DNA from 3 places in the Streptomyces sp. KM273126 genome. Region 2 is predicted to be linked to each of the others. Evidence: riboswitches for the same ligand, from Rfam matches in the RefSeq annotation. Region 2 holds a riboswitch; each other region holds the start of a gene.

Region 1 (6,915 bases), on a different contig from region 2:
GGCCAGGGCCCGGGTGAGCGTGACCTGCCCGGCGGCCGTCGCGTGGACGGTCAGCCGGGGCTCCGTGGGCAGCCGTCCGCCCGCCGGCACCTTCAGCGCGGCGTCACTGGCGAACCTGCCGACGGCGATGCTCGCCGCACCGGCCGCGAGCGCGGCGGTGGCGGCCGCGGCAGCGGCTTTGGCTGTGCGCACGTCTCCAGTGTCCTGTCGGACCCGGCCCCCGGCCAGCGGGAGGACGGTCCGGAGTGACGACGCCCGGCGGGCCCGGCCACCACTCCCGGCGCCGCTGGAGGTCCCCTCCTCCCGCGCCCGCCTCACCCCGGCTGCCCGTACCCCCGCAATCGCTCCTCCACTTCCGCCACCTGCTCGCGACTCAGGAGGGTCGGGGTCAGCCCCGGCACCGAGGACGCGGTGAGCCAGACGCGGCACATCCACTCAAGCTGGGCCGTGCGGTCGTATGCCTGGGAGAGGGTGGATCCGTATGTGAGCGTGCCGTGGTTCTGGAGGAGGCATGCGGTGCGGCCCTCCAGGGCCCGCAGCATGTTCTCGGCCAACTCCTGCGTGCCGTAGGTCGCGTACGGGGCGACGCGGACCACTCCCCCGAGCGCGGCGGACATGTAGTGGATCAGCGGCAGTTCCCGTACGAGCGTGGAGACGGCCGTCGCGTGGACGGCGTGGGTGTGGACGACGGCGCGGGCGCCGGTGGCGCCGTGGACCGCGAGGTGCGTGGGGAGTTCGCTCGTCGGGCGGAGGGAGCCGAGGACCTGGCGGCCGTCGAGGTCGACGCCCACCACGTCGTCCGGCGTCAGGCGGTCGTACGGCACTCCCGTGGGCGTGACCAGGACCATGTCGCCGACGCGCACGGAGACGTTGCCCGAGGTGCCGACGACCAGACCGTCGGCCACGGTCCGGCGGGCCGTCGCGACGAGTTCGTCCCACGCCCGTGCCACGTCGTCCGGCACTCCCCGGCCCCGTACGGCACGTACGTCCCGCGCGCCCTGAACATCTCCCGTGTCCCGCCCCTGATCTGCCATGCCCCGATCCTGACAGGCGCGTGGGCGGAGGCGGAGGCGGGCGGGGGGAGTGTAGGCCAGGAGGGCGATCTCCGGGAGCACGCATACGTGGACACATCGCCCCTGAGAGCGATTGGCCAGTGATAGCCCGTGTTTCAACGATCTTCCAGTAGCCTCTGGACGATTTGTCGCACACGTCGCCATTCCGGGGGGAAACATGGCCCGTGATCACAAACCGACCCGTCACCGTTCCCGCGTCATAGCGGCATCGGTGGCGACGCTCACCCTGGGCGGGACCGCCCTGGCGGAGATTCCGGTCTCGGCCGCGAGCAAGCCCAGGGGACACGACGTCTCCTCGCACCAGAAGAACGTGAACTGGTCGAAGGCGAAGTCGAAGGGCGCCAGGTTCGTCTACGTCAAGGCGACCGAGTCCCACACCTACCGCAACCCGTACTTCAGCCAGCAGTACAACGGCTCCCGCAAGGCGGGGCTGATCCGCGGCGCCTACCACTTCGCGGTGCCGAACAAGTCGTCCGGCACCACCCAGGCCGCATACTTCGTGCGCAACGGCGGGGGCTGGCGCGCGGACGGCTGGACGCTGCCGCCGGCGCTCGACATCGAGTACAACCCGTACGACAAGAAGAAGAGGTGCTACGGCCTGAGCAGGACCAGGATGGTCAACTGGATCAAGGCCTTCAGCAACGAGGTGAAGCGGCAGACCGGCCGCCGGCCGGTGATCTACACGACCACGCACTGGTGGAAGACCTGCACCGGCAACAGCAGGGCCTTCGGCGCGAACCACGCGCTCTGGCTGGCGCGCTACAGCTCGGCGGGAGCGGGTGAGCTGCCCGCGGGCTGGAAGGTCTGGACGATCTGGCAGCACGACAACGGCAGCGGCAGCCTGCCGGGCGACCAGAACCTCTTCAACGGGTCGATGACCCAGCTGAAGCGGTTCGCGAAGGGCTAGGACCGGCCGGGCCCAACGCCCCGCGGGGCTGCGGGCACCCACGAGGACCCCGGGAAGGACTCACCCGGGGTCCTCACGCATTGGTGGCCCGCACGCAGGCACGGCCCGCACGACCCGCACGCAGGCACCGCCGGAAGGCCTACAGAGGGTATGCGGAATGAAACAGTCCGCATCTGTTCGAGGCACAATGCCTTCAGAGCGCCCCCAACTGGCCGCCAGGGCACGTCCCTCAACGCAAGCGGAACGCCGGTACCTCAATCGGTACACCCCCCAGCCCGCTCCAGTTCATCTTTCGTTCACTCAGGTTGCCTACGGTCCACACGTAACTGGCGTCCAAAAGAAGTCCGGGTAAATGGAAAACTTCTCGCTGATCCTCGCGGTCGTGGTGATCACCGCGCTCGCGTTCGATTTTACGAACGGTTTCCACGACACCGCCAACGCGATGGCCACCACCATCTCGACCGGCGCGATGAAGCCCAAGGTCGCGGTGGCCATGTCCGCCGTGCTCAACCTTGTCGGCGCCTTCCTCTCCATCGAGGTGGCGAACACGATCTCCAAAGGCCTCGTGGACGAGACCGGCATACGACCGGAGGTGATCTTCGCGGCGCTGGTCGGCGCCATCCTCTGGAACCTGCTGACCTGGCTCGTCGGACTTCCCTCCAGTTCGTCGCACGCCCTCATGGGCGGTCTGATCGGCGCGACCATCGCGTCGGCCGGCACGGGCGCGGTGCACGGTGACGTCCTCGTCACCAAGGTGCTGATCCCCGCCGTCGCGGCGCCGCTGGTCGCGGGCATCGCCGCGATGATCGCCGCGCGGCTGACGTACACCATCGGCAAGAACGCCCACGAGAAGGCCACGTCCAAGGGCTACCGCGCCGGCCAGATCACCTCGGCCGGACTGGTCTCGCTGGCCCACGGCACGAACGACGCCCAGAAGACGATGGGCATCATCACCCTGGCCCTGGTCGCCGGCGGTGCGCTCGCCCCCGACTCCGACCCGCCGGTCTGGGTCATCCTGTCCGCCGGTCTCGCCATCGCGCTCGGCACCTACCTGGGCGGCTGGCGCATCATCCGGACGATGGGCAAGGGCCTCACCGATCTCCAGCCGCAGCAGGGCTTCGCCGCCCAGACCAGCGCGGCCACGGTCATCCTGGCCTCCTCCCACCTCGGCTTCTCCCTCTCCACCACGCACTCCGTCTCCGGCGCCGTGATGGGCGCGGGCCTCGGCCGCAAGGGCGGTGTGGTCCGCTGGTCCACGGCCACCCGCATGTTCGTGGCCTGGGGCCTGACCCTCCCGGCCGCGGCCCTGGTCGGCGCCGGCGCCGAGTGGGTGACGTCCTTCGGCAGCTGGGGCACGGCGCTGGTCGCCGTCTTCCTCGTCGCGTCCAGCGCCGCGATCTGGCTGGCCTCGCGCCGCGAGGTGGTCGACCACACCAACGTCAACGACACCGACGAGCCCGCCGGCGTCGTGACCACGGCCGTCGCGGCGGTCACCCCGCCCCCGTTCGGCACCCTCACCGACGACCTCCCGGCCACCGTCCCCGACCACGCTCCCGCCGAGACCCCGGCGAAGCCCCCGGCGACCGCTCTCTGAGCAAGGAAGACACACCACCATGCACATCGACTGGGCAGCCCTCGGCTCCGTCTTCGGAGTCAGTCTCGTGGTCACCGTGGCCCTCGTCGGCCTCTTCACCCTCGGCATCCTCGGCCTCTCCAAGCGCGAGACGGCCACGGCCTCCGGCACCTCGGCGGCTCTCGCCACGACGGCGGCATACGCCTGCTTCGCCGCGTGCGCGGCGGCGGTGACGTACGGGATCTATCTGATCGTGGCCTGACACCGGGGCCACGCGAACGAGTGGGGTGCGGGACGGATCACCGTCCCGCACCCCACTCGTATGTGGGCCTCAGCACACTCTCCCTTCGCAGGTCAACGGCAAGTTGACGGCTCTTCCAAGGGCGTGGTGGACTGCCGGAGCCATGTACGACGGCAGAAGAGGAAGCCGGTGAAAGTCCGGCGCGGTCCCGCCACTGTGACCGGGGTAGCAATCCCCGGGAGCCAGGAACTCTAGCCGCCGGTCTCGTCGAACCAGGGCGTGGACACCCTGAGTGAGGACATATCGCCATGCTCGGCTGCCGATTGAGATCCAGCACCAGCGCTCTGCCGTATCCAGCGGTCACCTCGGTCACAGTGGCCGGCTGAACGCATGCGTGCCGATCGCGTCTTCGCGTACGGCGCCGCCGCCGGGCTTCTCGGCGACCTGCTCCTGGGCGATCCTCGCCGGGGGCATCCGGTCGCCGTGTTCGGGCGTGCCGCGGGCGCCGTGGAACGGGTGTTGTGGCGGGACCACCGGGGGTGGGGCGCGCTGCACACCGCCGTGTGCGTGGGGGGTGTCGTGTCCCTCGCCACCGCCGCCGCACGGGCTGTACGTCCATCCCCTGCCGCCTCCGTCGCGCTGACCGGAGCGGCCACCTGGGCCGTGGTCGGGGGGACTTCGCTCGCGCGGGAGGCCCGGGTCATCGGGCGGGCGCTTCAGGCGGGGGACGTCGACGCCGCCCGGGAACGCCTACCGCATCTGTGCGGGCGGGATCCGGAGGCCCTTGATGCCGACGGGATCGCCCGCGCCGTCGTCGAGTCCGTTGCCGAGAACACGTCCGATGCCGTCGTGGGCGCGCTCGTGTGGGGGGCCCTCGGTGGTGTGCCCGGGCTCCTCGGGTTCCGGGCCGTCAACACCCTTGACGCCATGGTGGGTCACAAGTCGCCCAGGTACCGGCGGTACGGGTGGGCCTCCGCCCGCCTGGACGACCTCGCGGGCTGGCCGGGCGCGCGGCTGACCGCTGTCCTGGCAGCGGTGGCCGGTCCGGACCCGCGCGGTGCCGTACGGGCCTGGCGGGCGGACGCGGCGAAGCATCCGAGCCCCAACGCCGGTCCCGTGGAGGCATCGTTCGCGGGGGCACTGGGGGTGCGGCTCGGCGGAACGCTGTCCTACGCGGGGCGGGTGGAGCACCGGCCCGTACTCAACGCAGAAGGGCGTGCCGTCGCCACACGGGACATCGAGCGGGCCGTGCGGCTGTCCCGGCGCGTCGGCCTGCTGGCTCTCGGCGTCAGTGTGGCCGGGCGGGTTCTGACACGGATTCCGGCACGGATTCCAACACGGTTTCAGGCACGGATTCCGGCACGGTGGTTTCCGGCAGGGGGGCGTACATCATGAGCGGTGGTCTTCTCGTCGCCGGCACCACATCCGATGCCGGAAAGAGCGTCGTGACCGCCGGGATCTGCCGGTGGCTGGTGCGGCGGGGCGTCAAGGTCGCGCCCTTCAAGGCGCAGAACATGTCCCTCAACTCGTTCGTGACGCGGGAGGGCGCCGAGATCGGGCGCGCTCAGGCCATGCAGGCCCAGGCGTGCCGAGTCGAGCCCACCGCGCTCATGAATCCCGTGCTGCTCAAGCCCGGCAGCGAGCAGAGCAGTCAGGTGGTGCTCATGGGCAGGCCCGTGGGCGAGCTGAGTGCGCGCGGGTACCACGGCGGACGGCAGCAGCAACTTCTCGGTACCGTCCTCGACTGTCTCGCCGAGTTGCGGGGCACGTATGACGCGGTGATCTGTGAGGGGGCCGGCAGTCCGGCCGAGATCAATCTGCGGCGCACCGACATCGTGAACATGGGGATCGCCCGGAACGCCCGGCCGCGGCTACCCGTTCTCGTCGTCGGGGACATCGACCGCGGGGGCGTCTTCGCCTCCTTCTTCGGGACCGTCGCCCTGCTGGGCCGGGAGGACCAGGCGCTGGTGGCCGGCTTCCTCGTCAACAAGTTCCGTGGGGACGTGTCCCTGCTGGAGCCCGGACTGGACATGCTGCACGGGCTCACCGGGCGGCGGACGTACGGCGTCCTGCCCTTCCGGCACGGCCTCGGGATCGACGAGGAGGACGGGATGGCGGTCTCCCTGCGGGGGACCGTGCGGGAGTCGAACGTCGCTCCCCCCGTCGGCGAGGACGTCCTGCGGGTCGCCGTCTGCGCCATCCCGCTCATGTCCAACTTCACCGACGTGGACGCGCTGGCCGCCGAACCCGGCGTCGTCGTACGGTTCGTGGACCGGCCCGAGGAACTCGCCGACGCGGATCTGGTGGTGGTCCCCGGCACTCGGGGAACCGTCCGTGCCCTTCAGTGGCTGCGGGAGCGCGGCCTCGCCGACGTGCTCGTCCGCAGGGCCGCCGACGGCCGCCCCGTGCTCGGCGTCTGCGGCGGCTTCCAGATCCTCGGCGAGCACATCGAGGACGACGTCGAGTCCCGGGCGGGACAGGTGGACGGCCTCGGGGTCCTGCCCGTGCGGGTGCGGTTCGCCCGCGAGAAGACCCTCACCCGTCCCGTCGGCGAGGCCCTCGGCGAGCACGTCGAGGGATACGAGATCCACCACGGAGTCGCCGACGTCACGGGCGGTGAAACCTTCCTGGACGGGTGCCGGGTCGGTGCCGTCTGGGGCACGCACTGGCACGGCTCGCTGGAGTCGGACGGTTTCCGGCGGGCCTTCCTGCGCGAGGTGGCCGCCGCCGCGGGGCGTCGCTTCGTGCCGGCCCCCGACACGTCGTTCGCCGCGCTGCGCGAGGAACAACTCGACCGGCTCGGCGACCTGATCGAGGAACACGCGGACACGGACGCGCTGTGGCGGCTCATCGAGTCGGGCGCGCCGCAAGGACTGCCCTTCATTCCACCGGGAGCGCCCGCATGAGCACAGTGTTGTTGTTGTCGACCGCCGACACCGATCTGCTGGCGGCCCGTGCCTCCGGTGCCCCGTACCGGATCGGCAACCCGACCCGGGTCGATGTCGCCGAGGAGCTGCCGGGGCTGATCGAGGGCGCGGACATCGCAGTCGTACGGTTGCTGGGCGGCAAGCGCGCCTGGGAGGACGGGCTGGCCGCGCTCAGGGCGTCCGGCGTCCCGACC
Region 2 (6,915 bases):
TCTCCCGGATGGACGGGATGTTCTCGACGGCCGCGAAGGCCGCCGCGCGGTCCTCCGGGTCCGGCAGATAGGTGTCCAGCAGCGTCAGATAGAACTGGACGTGGACGGCCTCCTCGAACAGCTGCCTGCTCAGATACAGGCGTGCCTCGGGCGAGTTGATGTGCTTGTACAGCGTCAGCACCAGGTTGTTCGCCACGATCGAGTCGCCCGTCGCGAAGAAGGCCACCAGACGGCCGATGAGGTGCTGCTCGGCGGGCGTGAGCTTCGCGAGATCGGCCACGTCCGAGTGAAGGTCGACCTCCTCCACCGTCCAGGTGTTCTTGATGGCGTCCCGGTAGCGCTCGTAGAAGTCGGGATAGCGCATGGGGCGCAGGGTCAGCTCGAAGCCCGGGTCGAGGAGATTGGCGTTACGGGTGGTCGTCATTACTGGCAGGCCTCGCAGGACTCGGGGTTTTCCAGGGAGCAGGCGACGGCCTCCTGGGAGGTCGCCTGCTGCACGGGAACGGTGGCTTGGGCGGCGCGGGCGATGCGGGTCGCCGGGCGGGAGCGCAGGTAGTACGTGGTTTTCAGGCCCGACTTCCAGGCGTAGGCGTACATCGAGGAGAGCTTGCCGATGGTCGGTGTCTCCAAGAACAGGTTCAGGGACTGGGACTGATCCAGGAACGGGGTGCGGGCGGCGGCCATGTCGATCAGGCCGCGCTGCGGGATCTCCCAGGCCGTGCGGTACAGGGCGCGTACGTCGTCCGGGATCCAGCCGAAGTCCTGCACCGAGCCGCCCGACTCGCGCAGCGCCTCGCGGGTGCGGTCGTCCCAGACGCCGAACTGCTTCAGGTCGTTCACCAGGTACGAGTTGACCTGGAGGAATTCGCCCGACAGCGTCTCGCGCTTGAACAGGTTGGAGACCTGCGGCTCGATGCACTCGTACACGCCCGCGATCGAGGCGATGGTGGCGGTGGGGGCGATCGCGAGGAGGAGGGAGTTGCGCAGGCCCGTCGCCGCGATCCGCTCGCGCAGCGCCGACCAGCGGTCCGGCCAGGTCAGTCGCACGTCATAGTGGTCGGGGTGCAGGACGCCCCGGGCGGTGCGCGTCTTCTCCCAGGCGGGCAGCGAACCGCTGCGTTCGGCGAGGTCGGCGGAGGTCTCGTACGCGGCGAGCATGATGCGCTCGGCGATACGGGTGGACAGGGCCTTGGCCTCGGGCGAGTCGAAGGGCAGGCGCAGTTGGAAGAAGACGTCCTGGAGGCCCATCGCGCCCAGGCCGACGGGCCGCCACCTGGCGTTCGAGCGGGCCGCCTGCTCGGTCGGGTAGAAGTTGATGTCGACGACGCGGTCGAGGAAGGTGACTGCCGTGCGGACGGTGGCGTCGAGCCGCTCCCAGTCGATGTCGCCGGTCGTCCGGTCGACGAACGCACCGAGGTTGACGGACCCCAGGTTGCAGACCGCCGTCTCCCCGTCGTCCGTGACCTCCAGGATCTCGGTGCACAGGTTCGAGGAGTGGACGACGTGGCCGGGCTCGGCCGTCTGGTTGGCCGTGCGGTTGGCGGCGTCCTTGAAGGTCATCCAGCCGTTGCCGGTCTGAGCGAGGGTGCGCATCATCCGGCCGTACAGGTCGCGGGCCGGAATGGTCTTCCTGGCGAGCCCAGCCGCCTCCGCCTTCCGGTACGCGGCGTCGAACTCCTCGCCCCACAGGTCCACGAGCTCGGGCACGTCGGCGGGGGAGAACAGGGACCAGACGCCGTCCTCGTTCACCCGGCGCATGAACTCGTCCGGGATCCAGTGCGCGAGGTTCAGGTTGTGGGTGCGGCGGGCGTCCTCGCCCGTGTTGTCCCGCAGCTCCAGGAACTCCTCGATGTCCGAGTGCCAGGTCTCCAGGTAGACCGCGGCCGCGCCCTTGCGCCGGCCGCCCTGGTTCACGGCGGCGACCGAGGCGTCGAGGGTCTTCAGGAACGGGACGATGCCGTTGGAGTGCCCGTTCGTGCCGCGGATCAGTGAACCGCGGGAACGGATGCGGGAGTACGCGATGCCGATGCCGCCCGCGTGCTTCGACAGCCGGGCGACCTGCTGGTAGCGGTCGTAGATGGAGTCCAGCTCGTCCTTCGGGGAGTCGAGGAGGTAGCAGGACGACATCTGTGCGTGCCGGGTACCGGAGTTGAAGAGCGTGGGGGAGGACGGCAGGTAGTCGAGACGGCTCATGAGCCCGTAGAGCGCGGCGACCTCGTCCACGGACCGGGGGGTGTCGTCCTCGGCGAGACCGGCGGCGACGCGCAGCATGAAGTACTGGGGCGTCTCGACGACCTTGCGGGTGATCGGGTGCCGGAGCAGGTACCGGCTGTGCAGCGTACGCAGCCCGAAGTAGCCGAAGCGGTCGTCGGCGGCCGGGTCGACGAGCGCGTCGAGGCGGGCCGTGTGCAGCCTTACGAACGCGGCGGTGCGGTCCGCGATGAGACCCTCGCGGTGGCCCACGGCGACGGACCCGGAGAACGACGTGACGCCCTGCGAGGCTGCCTCGGCCGCGATACCGATCGTCAGCAGCCGGGCGGCCAGCTTCGAGTACGCCGGGTCCTCCGAGATGAGACCGGCCGCCGCCTCGGTGGCCAGCCCGCGCAGCTCCGTCTCGTCGGCGTGCGCGGACCGGCCGCGCAGCGCGGCGGCGGCGACCCGTCCGGGGTCGGCGTCGGGGAGGTCTGCGGTCAGCTCGGTCAGGGTCCGCAGCAACGCGGTTCCGGGGCCGTCGGACTCCGCCGTGGTCGCCTCGATCACCTCGGTTGCCGCGATCACCCTGCTTGCCGCGGTCGACTCGGCTTCCTCGGCTACCTCGGTCGCTGAAACCGGGTCGGCTGGCGCGATGGTCACGTGGGGGCACTCCCTCGCTCGGCACGGGGCCTTGCGGAGGGCAGGGGGCAGCTCACGAGCGCACACGGCGTCGCGTCCACCGGCCCATTCCACGAGGCCCGGACGTCGGGCACCCGGACCGGACGGCCGGGTGCACTGTCGGCAGGTCCTCGGACTGACCATGCGTGCGAACACACGCAAGTACACCGTTGCGGGACAGTTCCGGATTCGCACCGGATTCCCCTGCGGCGACAGCGAGCACGAGCATACATCTTGTGCCGGGCTGCTGAAGCACCCCCACATGTTGTGTCGTGGCGGTGTCAGAACGTCAATTCATAGGTCAGGAGAGCGATGTCGAGGTGCGGGAGCGGGTTCCAGTCGCGGTCGGGGGTGCGGGTGAAACCCAGGCGTTCGTAGATCCGGTGGGCCGCGTGCATGGAGCGCTGCGTGGACAGGACCATGCGGACGCAGCCGGGCGTGGCCCGCGCCCGCTCGACGCAGGTACGGACGAGCGCCTCCCCGGCACCCCGGCCCCGGGCCTCACCGGCCACCGCGAGCATCCGTATCTCCGCCTCCCCGGGCCGCGCGATGTCGGCCATGGGCCCGCCGGCCGGTACGAAGGTCACCGCGCCGAGCACCCGGCCGTCCCCGACGGCGACGAACACCTCGGCCGCGGCGGCCCGCTTGGCCACGTCCCGCAGCTCGCCGAGGTACTCGTCGCTCTCTCCGAAGTCGAGCAGACCGTCGCCCAGGTACGCCTGTGCGGTGATCTCCCCGATGGCCTCGTACTCGTCGGGTCGCGCCTGCCTGATCGTGATGTCCATGGTGGGGAGTGTGCCGGACGGGTGCGACAGCGGCCTGCGGATTTCGCGTGGGTGCCGACGGACGTGGTGCCGACGGATGTGGTGCCGACGGATGTGGGCTCAGCCCACCCCAGGCCACCGCGGCAACGTCGCGACGAAGTCCTTCGAGAAGTCGCGCGGGCCCGGGCCCAGGGCGACGCGGCCCGTGAGGGCCATGCGGGCGGTGAGGGCGGGGGAGCCGGCGTAGAAGACGCGTGAGGCGGCCGAGGGGACGAACACCGTCTTGCCGCGGGTGAGTTCGCTCGTGGACTCGACGATGACGGCGCCCTCCTCGGTGGTGAGGTACGACTCGTCCGCGCACGCGCCCACGGCGAGCGGATCGTGCAGCGGGCAGGCGTCGTCTCCGCCGTGGCGCTGGTAGGCGTCCATGTAGGCCCGCAGCAGGCGGGCGGCCAGCGCCGTGCCCGGGCCCGCCGCCTCCAGGACGGCCAGGTCGGCGGGGCGGACCAGCCAGTGGTGCGAGGCGTCCAGGTCGACCATGGTGAACGGGATGCCGGAGGAGAGGACCACCTCGGCGGCGTCCGGGTCGGCCCAGATGTTGAACTCGGCGACCGGTGTGATGTTCCCCGGCACCTGTGCGGCGCCGCCCATGAACACGAACTTCCTGACACGGTGGGCGAAGCCCGGGTCCTCCAGGAGCGCGATCGCCACGTTGGTGAGCGGGCCCGTGGCGCACACGGTGAGCTCGCCCTCGTACTCCCGGGACAGCCTGAGCAGGGCCTGCGCGGAGGATTCCGGCAGGTGGGCGGCCGTGGAGTCGGGCAGCGTCTCGTTGCCGAGGCCCGCGGGGCCGTGGAAGGCGGTCGCGGCCGTGTACGGGAGGCGGGTGAGGGGGCGGCCGGTGCCGCGGTGGACCGGTACGTCGGTGTCGATGCCGAAGGCTCTGGTGAGGGCGCGGGCGTTCAGGTACGTCTGCTCGGCGGGGAGGTTGCCGCCGACGGAGGTGTAGGCCTTCAGGTCCCATCGTCCCGTGCCGAGCAGGTACTGCAGGGCCAGGGCGTCGTCGATGCCGGGATCGCTGTCGAGGACGATCGGGGGCGGGGCGTCATGGGGCACCTCCTGGGGGTGGCGGATGAGGCCGCGTCGTCTGCTGCAGCGGCGTCTCCGGCTCACGGATGTTTCTCGCCCCCGCCGCCCCTACCCATACCCATCCCTGGGGCTGCGCCCCGGACCCCTCTGTCGGCCTGAACGGCCTCGTCCTCAAACGCCGGACGGGCTGACAATCAGCCCGTCCGGCGTTTGAGGAGCGGGGTCCGGGGCGGAGCCCCGGGATGGGACGGGTAGGGCGGCGGGGGCGGAGAAAAACCCTGCTCGCCCCTACCCGCGGCTAGTGGGCCGAGCCGGCCGTGGCCGGAGGCAGTTCCACCTGCACACCCGCGTCGCCCGCGTCCGCCGTGTAGTCCTCCGGCTTCGTCTCGTCGATGCCCTCGGGGGCCTTGGCCGCCTTCAGGACGAAGGTGAGGACGACCGTGACGATCACATTGAGCACGAACGCCGTCAGACCGATGTAGCCGATCTCGCCGAGACCCGGAATCTCCGCGTTGGAGCCGCCGAAGTGCTGCTGGGTCGGGGAGGCGACGCCGTACGCGGCCACCGTGCCGTACACCATGCCGACCGCCCAGCCCGCGAGCAGCGCCCAGCGGTGGAACCAGCGCGTGAACAGTCCGCCGACCAGGGCCGGGAAGGTCTGCAGGATCCAGATGCCGCCCAGCAGCTGGAAGTTGATGGCGACCGTCTTGTCCATCGTGAGGACGAACGCCAGGGCGCCCACCTTCACCAGCAGTGACACCAGCTTCGAGACCTTGGTCTCCTGCTCGGCCGTCGCGTCCGGCTTGATGAAGTCCTTGTAGATGTTGCGGGTGAAGAGGTTCGCGGCCGCGATGGACATGATGGCCGCCGGAACGAGCGCGCCGATGCCGATCGCCGCGAAGGCCACGCCCGCGAACCAGTCCGGGAACATGTCCTCGAACAGCTGCGGAATGGCCAGCTGCCCGTTGCTGACGTTGACGCCGGCCGCGATCGCCATGAAGCCCAGCAGCGCGAGCAGGCCCAGCATCAGGGAGTACAGCGGCAGGATCGTGGTGTTGCGGCGGATCACCTCACGGCTCTTCGAGGACAGCGTCGCTGTGATCGAGTGCGGGTACATGAAGAGCGCGAGCGCCGAGCCGAGGGCCAGGGTCGCGTACGTCCACTGGGAGGCCTCCGGAGGGACGACGGCACCGCGTGGCTTGTCCGTCGCCGGGTTGACCTGCGCGTACGCCTCCCCTGCCTTGGCGAAGATCTCGTCGAAGCCGCCCAGCTTGATCGGGATGTAGATGATCGCCACCGCGATGACGAGGTAGATCAGCGTGTCCTTCACGAACGCGATCAGCGCCGGGGCACGCAGACCCGAGGAGTACGTGTACGCGGCCAGCACACCGAAGGCGATCAGCAGCGGCAGGTCCTTGATGAACCAGTGGGTGTTCTCGCCGCCACCGACGCCCATCACGTCCAGCACGGCCTGGATGCCGACCAGTTGGAGCGCGATGTACGGCATCGTCGCCAGGATGCCGGTGAGGGCCACCGCCAGCGACAGGCTCTTCGAGCCGAACCGGCCGCGCACGAAGTCCGACGTCGTGACGTACCCGTGCTTGTGGGACACCGACCACAGGCGGGGCAGGAACGTGAAGATCAGCGGGTAGATCAGGATCGTGTAGGGCACGGCGAAGAAGCCGGCCGCACCCGCCGCGTAGATCGCCGCCGGTACCGCCACGAAGGTGTAGGCGGTGTACAGGTCGCCGCCGAGCAGGAACCAGGTGACCCAGGTGCCGAACGACCGTCCGCCCAGGCCCCATTCGTCGAGGCTCTGCTCGTTCTCGGCCTTGCGCCAGCGGGCGGCCAGGAAGCCCATGACCGTGACGGCCAGGAAGAAGAAGATGAAGACGGCGAGCGCGACGCCGTTCACGCCGTCCTTCACGCGTCCGCACCACCCTTCGAGGCGGCACGGGCACGCTGTTCGCGCTGGTCACGCTGCCACAGCTTGTACGCGATCGCGGTGAGGGCCGTGGAGATGAGCACCCAGGCCATCTGGTACCAGTAGAAGAACGGGATGCCGATGAGCGTGGGGTCGGTCTTGGCGTACGAGCCGACCCAGAGCATCGCCACGAACGGGGCGAACAGACAGAGGGCGATGACCACTCTCACCGGTGTCACCACCGGCGGTTTCACTTCAGGCGCATCC
Region 3 (6,915 bases), on a different contig from region 2:
CCGGGGCGTCTTCCCCGGGCTCCTCCCAGGGTGCTTCCCAGGGCTGTTCCTAGGAGTGTTTCTTCCCCCTCGGCACGGTCATCGCGGTCAGCAGCGCCGTGCCGGGGGCGAGGTCCTTCCAGGAGTGGCCGTGCCAGTCGAGGACCGCGATCGCGGAGGTGGGGAACTTCGTGCGGACGGCGTCCAGCGCGTCATCGACATCGTCCCCGGCCAGTTCCAGGACGAGTTCCTCCAGGCCCGGGTTGTGCCCGACGAGCAGCAGTGTCGTCACCTCGTCGGGGACCGCGCGCACGGCCGCCAGCAGCTCCGGCACGTCGGCCGCGTACAGCCGCCGCTCGTGTCGTACGGGCGGTGCGGTGCCCCACTGGGCGGCGGCGAGCTCCCAGGTCCGGCGGGCGCGCTCGGCGGTGGAGCAGAGGGCCAGGTCGGGCAGGCGGCCGGCCGCGGCGAGGGCGCGTCCGGCGGCGGGTGCGTCGCGCAGGCCACGGGGGGCGAGCGGGCGGTCGTGGTCGGGGACGCCCGCGGGCCAGGCGGACTTGGCGTGCCGCAGGACGACGAGTCTGCGCGGCGTACACGGGAGTGCGCCGGTCGTGTCGGTCATGGCGCGGCTCCGATGTCGCGGGTGAGGTCGAGGCCGAGGAGGCGGTCGGCGTAGGCGTACGTCTCGAAGCGGGCGCCGTCGGGCAGGTCCTCGGCGCGCTCGACTCGGCGCAGGACGTCGAGCACGGCGGGCACGTCCAGATCGTTCTCCCAGGCGGTGCGCAGGTCGTGTCGTACGGGCTCGGGGACGGGCCGGGAGGGGCGGGTGGCCCAGGTGGCGACGGCCTTGCGCCAGCGCCCGAGGGTGGCGCGGGCCTCGTCGGCGCTCGCGCCCGGGTCGGCGGGTTCGGTGCGGGGAACGGCCAGCAGGGCGAACCGCAGGACGGATTCGTCCGCCGTGCCCGCTGCCGGGGCGACCCGGATGTGGATGCCGCCCTCCGGTGCGGGGGTGTCCGGTCCGGCCACGTGCAGGGTGCGGCCGGTGACCGGGGCGGTGCTCCCGGCCGGTCGGATACCGAGGGCCTCGGCGCGTCTCCGAAGGTCAGGGGGCGGATCGGCGATGGTGAGGGCGGGGATGCGGTCCAGTTCCAGGGCCCGTGCGAGCACGTCGGCGACGAGCAGTACGCGCAGCGCCGAGGTCCCGGCCCCGGTCACGTGCGCCTGGACGCGGGTGAGGGTCCGGCGGACCTCGGTGGGTGCGCCGGTGCGGGCGTCGGTGATACGCAGCACGGGGTGAGCGTAGGACGGAACGGCCCTCGGCGCAGGATCGCGGCAGGCGCGGACCCGGTCGGGTGGTCCGGGCATCTTGCCGGGTCTTCCGGGTATCTGGCCGGGTCTTCCCGGGTGTCCGGCCGGTCTTCCCGGGTGTCCGGCCGGGTCTTACAGGGTGTCCGGCCGGTCTTCCCGGGTGTCCGGCCGGGTCTTACAGGTATCTTGCCGGGTCTTCCGCACACGGCACGGTCTCCTTGGCCCCCGTTCGGGTCTCCCGCGTCACCCGGTCAGCGAAGGGTCCCCAGGTACCGCACGTGCGGCCGGTCCCCCGGGCAGGTGACGGCCGCCCTCACCCCGTACACCTCGGCGATCAGTTCCTCGGTGAGCACGTCGCGCGGTGTGCCCCGGGCCACGACACGCCCTTCGCGGAGCACGAGCAACGCGTCGCAGTACTGGGCCGCGAGGTTGAGGTCGTGCAGGGCGATCACGGTGGTGGCCGGGAGGCCGGTGACGAGGTTCAGCAGCTCCAGCTGGTGCTGGATGTCGAGGTGGTTGGTCGGCTCGTCCAGGAGGAGTTCCCGTGGCTGCTGGGCGAGGGCGCGGGCGATCTGCACGCGTTGGCGCTCGCCGCCCGACAGGGTGTGCCAGGACTGGCCGGCGCGGTCGGTGAGGCCGGTGCGGTCCAGGGCCTCGTGGACGGCCCGTTCGTCCTCGGCGGAGGCGGGCGTCCACGCCCGGCGGTGCGGGACCCGGCCGAGCCGTACGACATCGAGGACGCTCAACTCGACCTGCGTGTCGGCCTGTTGCTCGACCACGGCGACCCGGCGGGCGATGTCCCGGCGGTGCAGCGCGGTGAGCGGGCTGCCGTCGAGCGTCACGACCCCGGAGGCCGGGGCGAGCACTCCGGCGAGCAGGCGCAGGAAGGTGGACTTGCCGGAGCCGTTGGGTCCGAGGAGTCCGACGGTGGAGCCGGGCGCCGGGGCGAGGCTGACACCGTCGAGGATGAGGTGACCGTGGGCGCCGCGGCTGACGCGGTCGGCACACAGGCCCTCGCTGTGCTCCGAGCCCTCATGCGGCCCTTTCGGCCGTTGTGGCCGCTGCGGCCGTTGCAGCCGTTCGTCGCGCGGCCCCGGCCTCATCGTGCCCTCCTCGTCCGGTACAGGACGAGCACGAACGCCGGCACCCCGATCAGCGAGGTCACCACCCCCACGGGGACCTCCTGGGGATCGAGCACGGTCCGGGCCAGCGTGTCCACCCATACGAGGAGCACCGCTCCGGACAGCGCGGCGACCGGCACCAGCCGGGCGTGGCCCGGTCCGACCAGCGCACGCGCGGCATGCGGCAGGACGAGACCGACGAAGCCGATGGCTCCGGCGGAGGCGACCAGCGCGGCCGTGAGCAGCGCCGTCACGCACAGCAGGACGAGGCGGGTGCGGGCGACGGACACGCCCAGCGCGGCCGCCGCGTCCTGCCCGAAGGCGAAGGCGTCGAGCGTGCGCGCGTACCCGAGGCAGACCAGCAGGGCGGCCACGAACACGCCCAGACACACCCACACGTCCGTCCAGCCCGCACCCCCGAGCGAGCCGAGCAGCCAGAACAGCACCCCGCGGGTGGTCTCGGCGTCGGCCGCGGTCAGCACGACGAACGAGGTCAGCGCGGAGAAGAGCTGCATCGACGCCACCCCCGAGAGCACCACCCGGTCGGTCGTGCCGCCGAGCGTGTGGCTGAGCAGCAGCACCAGCGCGAACGACAGCAGCGCGCCCAGGAAGGCACCCGCCGACAGCGACAGGGCCCCGCCGCCGATCCCCAGCACGACCACGGCGACCGCTCCGGTGGACGCCCCGGACGACACCCCGAGCACGAACGGGTCGGCGAGCGGGTTGCGCAGCAGGGACTGCATGACCACCCCGCAGACCGCGAGCCCGGCCCCGCACACGGCGGCCAGCAGGGTGCGCGGCAGCCGCAGCTGCCACACGATCCCGTCCCTGACGGGGCTCAGTCCGGTGCTCCCCCAGCCAACGTGCGCGGCGACGACCGACCACACGTCACCGACGCGGATGTCGGCCGGCCCGATGGTGATCGCCACGGCGAGGGACCCGCAGAGCAGAGCGCCCCCGGTCACTCCGAGGACCAGCCCGCGCGTTGTCACCCGGCGAGCCCGAACTCGCGCAGTCCGGCAGCCACTTGCTCCACACCCTCCACCGTGCGGATGGTCGGGTTCATGGCCTGCCCGCTGAGCAGTACATACCTCTTGTTCTTCACGGCCGTCATGTTCCTGGTGACCGGGTTGGACTCCAGGAACGCGATCTTCCGATCGGCGGACTCGGCGGTTTCCGAGTCGCGCGTCAGGTCGCCGATGACGAGCACGTCGGGATCGCGGTCGGCGACGGTCTCCCAGTTGATCTGGGGCCATTCCTCGTGCGTGTCGTCGAAGACGTTCTTCGCACCCAGGGCCCGGGTGATGACGCCGGGTGCGCCGCAGCAGCCCGCCATGTAGGGGGACTCGGAGTTCGCGAACCAGTACAGGAGAGTCACGTCGGAGGCGTCGATCCCCGAAGTGGCCGTGGCCATGCGCTTCTTGAGGGACGCGACCAGCTTCTCGCCGCGCTGCTCGACTCCGAACACCTTGGCCAGGTCACGGACTTCGCCGTACACGGTGTCGATGGTCAGCGGTTTCGCCCGGGACCCGTCACCGTCGCCCGAGTTGTCCTTGCCCGCACAGTCGGACGGGGAGACGTACGTGGGCACGCCGAGCTTCTCGAACTGGTCGCGGGTGGCCACACCGCCCTTGCCGAGGGTGGAGACGAAGGAGGCGGCGACGAAGTCGGGGTCGGTGTCCAGCACCCGCTCGAAGGAGGGGTTGTTGTCGGCGATGCGCTGCACGCCGCGGTTCGCCTTCTCCAGCCCCTTCATCACGGGGTCCGTCCAGGTCGCCGTGCCCGCCATGCGGTCGGCGAGACCGAGGGAGAGCAGGATCTCGGTGGTGCCCTGGTTGAGGGAGACGGCCCGCTTCGGCGGTGACTCGACGCGCACGGCGTGCCCGCAGTTGGTGAGCGAGACCGCGACGCGTGCGGCCGGGGCGGCGGACGAGCCGGACCCGCATCCGCTGGTCAGGGTGAGCGCGGCGACAGCGAGTGGAACGGCGGGGCGGGCGAAACGTGCGAACGGCACGGGAGTGAGTCCTTGGTCGTCGAGGGCTCTAAGCGGGTCCGGGGAAGTGCGGGTGCGTTTCCGCGTCGTTCGGTGCGTGCTCTCGGCGTGCCGGACGAAGGTCCTCGTAGCGGAGCTACTTGGGCCTTTGGCCGGTGCGGCGAGAGTGCGTGCCGGGCGGCGTGGGGGCGCGCCCCCGCTTCCCCGGGGTCGCTTAGCGCGGAGCCCGGTCGTACGGTGCTCCCCCGCTGTCGTACGACCACGGGGGCCGCCAGCAGGTCTTCGGACTCGGGATCACCCGGACGGAACGCCTTCCCGGACCGTCGTACGGTCCAGTGGCCGATGCCCCGCCCGTCCCCCTCACCGCTGCGCGTCAGCTCCGGATTCGCACCGGATTCCCTGACCCACGCACGTGGGTTCGACTGGCGTCGGCAAGCTATCACGCCGGTCGGCACACCCGACTGACGGGCGGTCCCGAAATCCCCCGGCAACAAGCTATTGACATGACATTCGGACAGGGGTCATCGTACTCGCACACTAGAGCGCGCTAGTAGAGCGCAGCAACCACATCACTGCCGCAACGATCCATCGCCCTGAGGGCATCCGCTTCTCCACCCGCCCCAACGTCGTCACCACCCCCAGTCCCCTTCCGAAGGACGTACACCATGGCAACGACGCCATCCCCCCTCCGCACCGTCGTGGGCAACCTGTGTCTCGGCTCCGCCCCCGACTCCTGGGGCGTCTGGTTCCCCGAGGACGAGCACCAGGTCCCGTACACCCGCTTCCTCGACGAGCTGGCCGAGGCCGGCTACAAGTGGCTCGAACTCGGCCCGTACGGCTACCTCCCCACCGACCCGCAGCGGTTGAGGGAGGAGCTGGACGCCCGTGGACTGAAGGTCTCCGGCGGGACCGCGTTCGGCGCGCTGCACCGCCCCGAGGCGTGGGACGAGATGCTCGCCCACGTCCGGCAGGTGGCCGCCCTGACCGCCGCCGCGGGCGCCCACCACCTCGTCCTCATCCCGCCGATGTACCGGGACGAGAAGACCGGCGCGTTCACCGAGCCGCCGGAACTGACCGCCGCGCAGTGGGCGGGCTTCGGACGGGCCGCCGACCGGCTCGGCACCCTGCTCCTCGACGAGTACGACGTACGGCTCGTCATCCACCCGCACGCCGACAGCCACATCCAGACGCAGCCGGAGATCGAGCGGCTGCTGAACGAGTCCGACTCCCGCTACACGAACCTCTGCCTGGACACCGGGCACGTCGCCTACGGCGGCGGCGACAACCTCGACCTGATCCGCCGTTTCGGCGAGCGCGTCGGCTACGTCCACATCAAGCAGATGGACCCCGAGATCCTCGCCCAGGTCGCCGCCGAGAACCTCTCCTTCGGCGAGGCCGTCAAACGCGGGGTGTGCGTGACGCCTCCGGCGGGCGTACCCAAACCCACCGACGTCGTGGCCGAACTCGCCAGGCTGGACGCCGAGTTGTTCGTGATCGTCGAGCAGGACCTGTACCCGTGCGCTCCCGAGGTGCCGCTGCCCATCGCCGTCCGCACACGTGAGCACCTGGCCGGCTGCGGCCTGACCGGTACCCGGCGCCCCGCCGTGGACAAGTAGGAGGTGGCCCGACGGCTTTGTCATCGCTACCGAGCGCGACGCATCGTAGCGCAACGCGGACGCTCCGCATCCGGCGAGTCCGTTTCCTTCCCGGCCTGCAGACCGGAGTTTCCATACAAGGAGTTTTCATGACCGTACGTGTAGGTGTCATCGGCACCGGAATGATCGGCCAGGACCACATACGACGCCTCACCGACGTCGTCACCGGGGCCGCCGTCACCACCGTGACCGACCTCGACGCCGCCCGCGCCGCCGAGGTCGCCGCCCGCGTCGGCGCCACTGCTCTGCCGACGGGCGCCGACCTGATCAACTCCCCCGAGGTGGACGCCGTCCTCGTCACCTCCTGGGGTCCGACCCACGCCGAGCACGTCCTGAACGCCATCGTGGCCGGGAAGCCCGTGTTCTGCGAGAAACCCCTCGCGACGACCGCCGAGGACTGTCTGCGCGTCGTCGAGGCCGAGCAGGCCCACGGCCGCCGTCTCGTCCAGGTCGGCTTCATGCGTCGCTTCGACGCCGGCTACCGCCAGATGAAGGAGGTCCTCGCCTCCGGCTCCCTCGGTACGCCGCTGATCGTGCACTGCGCGCACCGCAACCCGACCGTGCCCGACGCGTACCACTCCGCGATGGCCGCCCAGGACACGGCCGTGCACGAGATCGACGTACTGCGCTGGCTGCTCGACGACGAGATCGTCTCCGCCCAGGTGATCACCCCACGGGCCACGAGCAAGCGGTTCGCGCATCTGAATGACCCGCAGATCATGCTCTTCGAGACCGCGGGCGGCGTCCGTATCGACCTGGAGGTCTTCGTCAACTGCCAGTACGGATACGACATCCAGTGCGAGGCCGTCGGCGAGGAGGGCCTGGTCCGGCTGCCCGACCCGGCCGCCGTCGCCGTCCG

Evidence for each region. A riboswitch is a leader RNA that binds a small molecule or an ion and turns the genes downstream of it on or off. The one in region 2 is predicted to bind cobalamin.
Region 1: it holds a riboswitch for cobalamin, as region 2 does, so the genes downstream of both, E0500_RS33995 (cobalamin biosynthesis protein) here and E0500_RS16100 (ribonucleoside-diphosphate reductase subunit alpha) in region 2, are expected to answer to the same signal.
Region 3: it holds a riboswitch for cobalamin, as region 2 does, so the genes downstream of both, E0500_RS37340 (ABC transporter substrate-binding protein) here and E0500_RS16100 (ribonucleoside-diphosphate reductase subunit alpha) in region 2, are expected to answer to the same signal.

Annotation. Positions count from the first base shown of each region.
Region 1 is NZ_SJXB02000002.1:769,155-776,069, reverse strand. It holds gene E0500_RS34020 (alpha/beta fold hydrolase) at 1-192, opposite strand, end outside; gene E0500_RS34015 (class II aldolase/adducin family protein) at 315-1,034, opposite strand; gene E0500_RS34010 (lysozyme) at 1,231-1,980, shown strand; gene E0500_RS34005 (inorganic phosphate transporter) at 2,333-3,574, shown strand; gene E0500_RS34000 (hypothetical protein) at 3,594-3,815, shown strand; cobalamin riboswitch at 3,926-4,069, shown strand; gene E0500_RS33995 (cobalamin biosynthesis protein) at 4,185-5,189, shown strand; gene E0500_RS33990 (cobyric acid synthase) at 5,186-6,700, shown strand; gene cobN (cobaltochelatase subunit CobN) at 6,697-6,915, shown strand, end outside.
Region 2 is NZ_SJXB02000001.1:3,714,390-3,721,304, forward strand. It holds gene E0500_RS16095 (ribonucleotide-diphosphate reductase subunit beta) at 1-424, opposite strand, end outside; gene E0500_RS16100 (ribonucleoside-diphosphate reductase subunit alpha) at 424-2,778, opposite strand; cobalamin riboswitch at 2,976-3,117, opposite strand; gene E0500_RS16105 (GNAT family N-acetyltransferase) at 3,153-3,656, opposite strand; gene E0500_RS16110 (nucleoside hydrolase) at 3,756-4,808, opposite strand; gene mctP (monocarboxylate uptake permease MctP) at 5,023-6,651, opposite strand; gene E0500_RS16120 (DUF3311 domain-containing protein) at 6,648-6,915, opposite strand, start outside.
Region 3 is NZ_SJXB02000002.1:1,519,126-1,526,040, reverse strand. It holds gene E0500_RS37360 (histidine phosphatase family protein) at 50-601, opposite strand; gene E0500_RS37355 (hypothetical protein) at 598-1,269, opposite strand; gene E0500_RS37350 (ABC transporter ATP-binding protein) at 1,539-2,390, opposite strand; gene E0500_RS37345 (iron chelate uptake ABC transporter family permease subunit) at 2,387-3,400, opposite strand; gene E0500_RS37340 (ABC transporter substrate-binding protein) at 3,397-4,422, opposite strand; cobalamin riboswitch at 4,657-4,843, opposite strand; gene E0500_RS37335 (TIM barrel protein) at 5,067-6,017, shown strand; gene E0500_RS37330 (Gfo/Idh/MocA family protein) at 6,146-6,915, shown strand, end outside.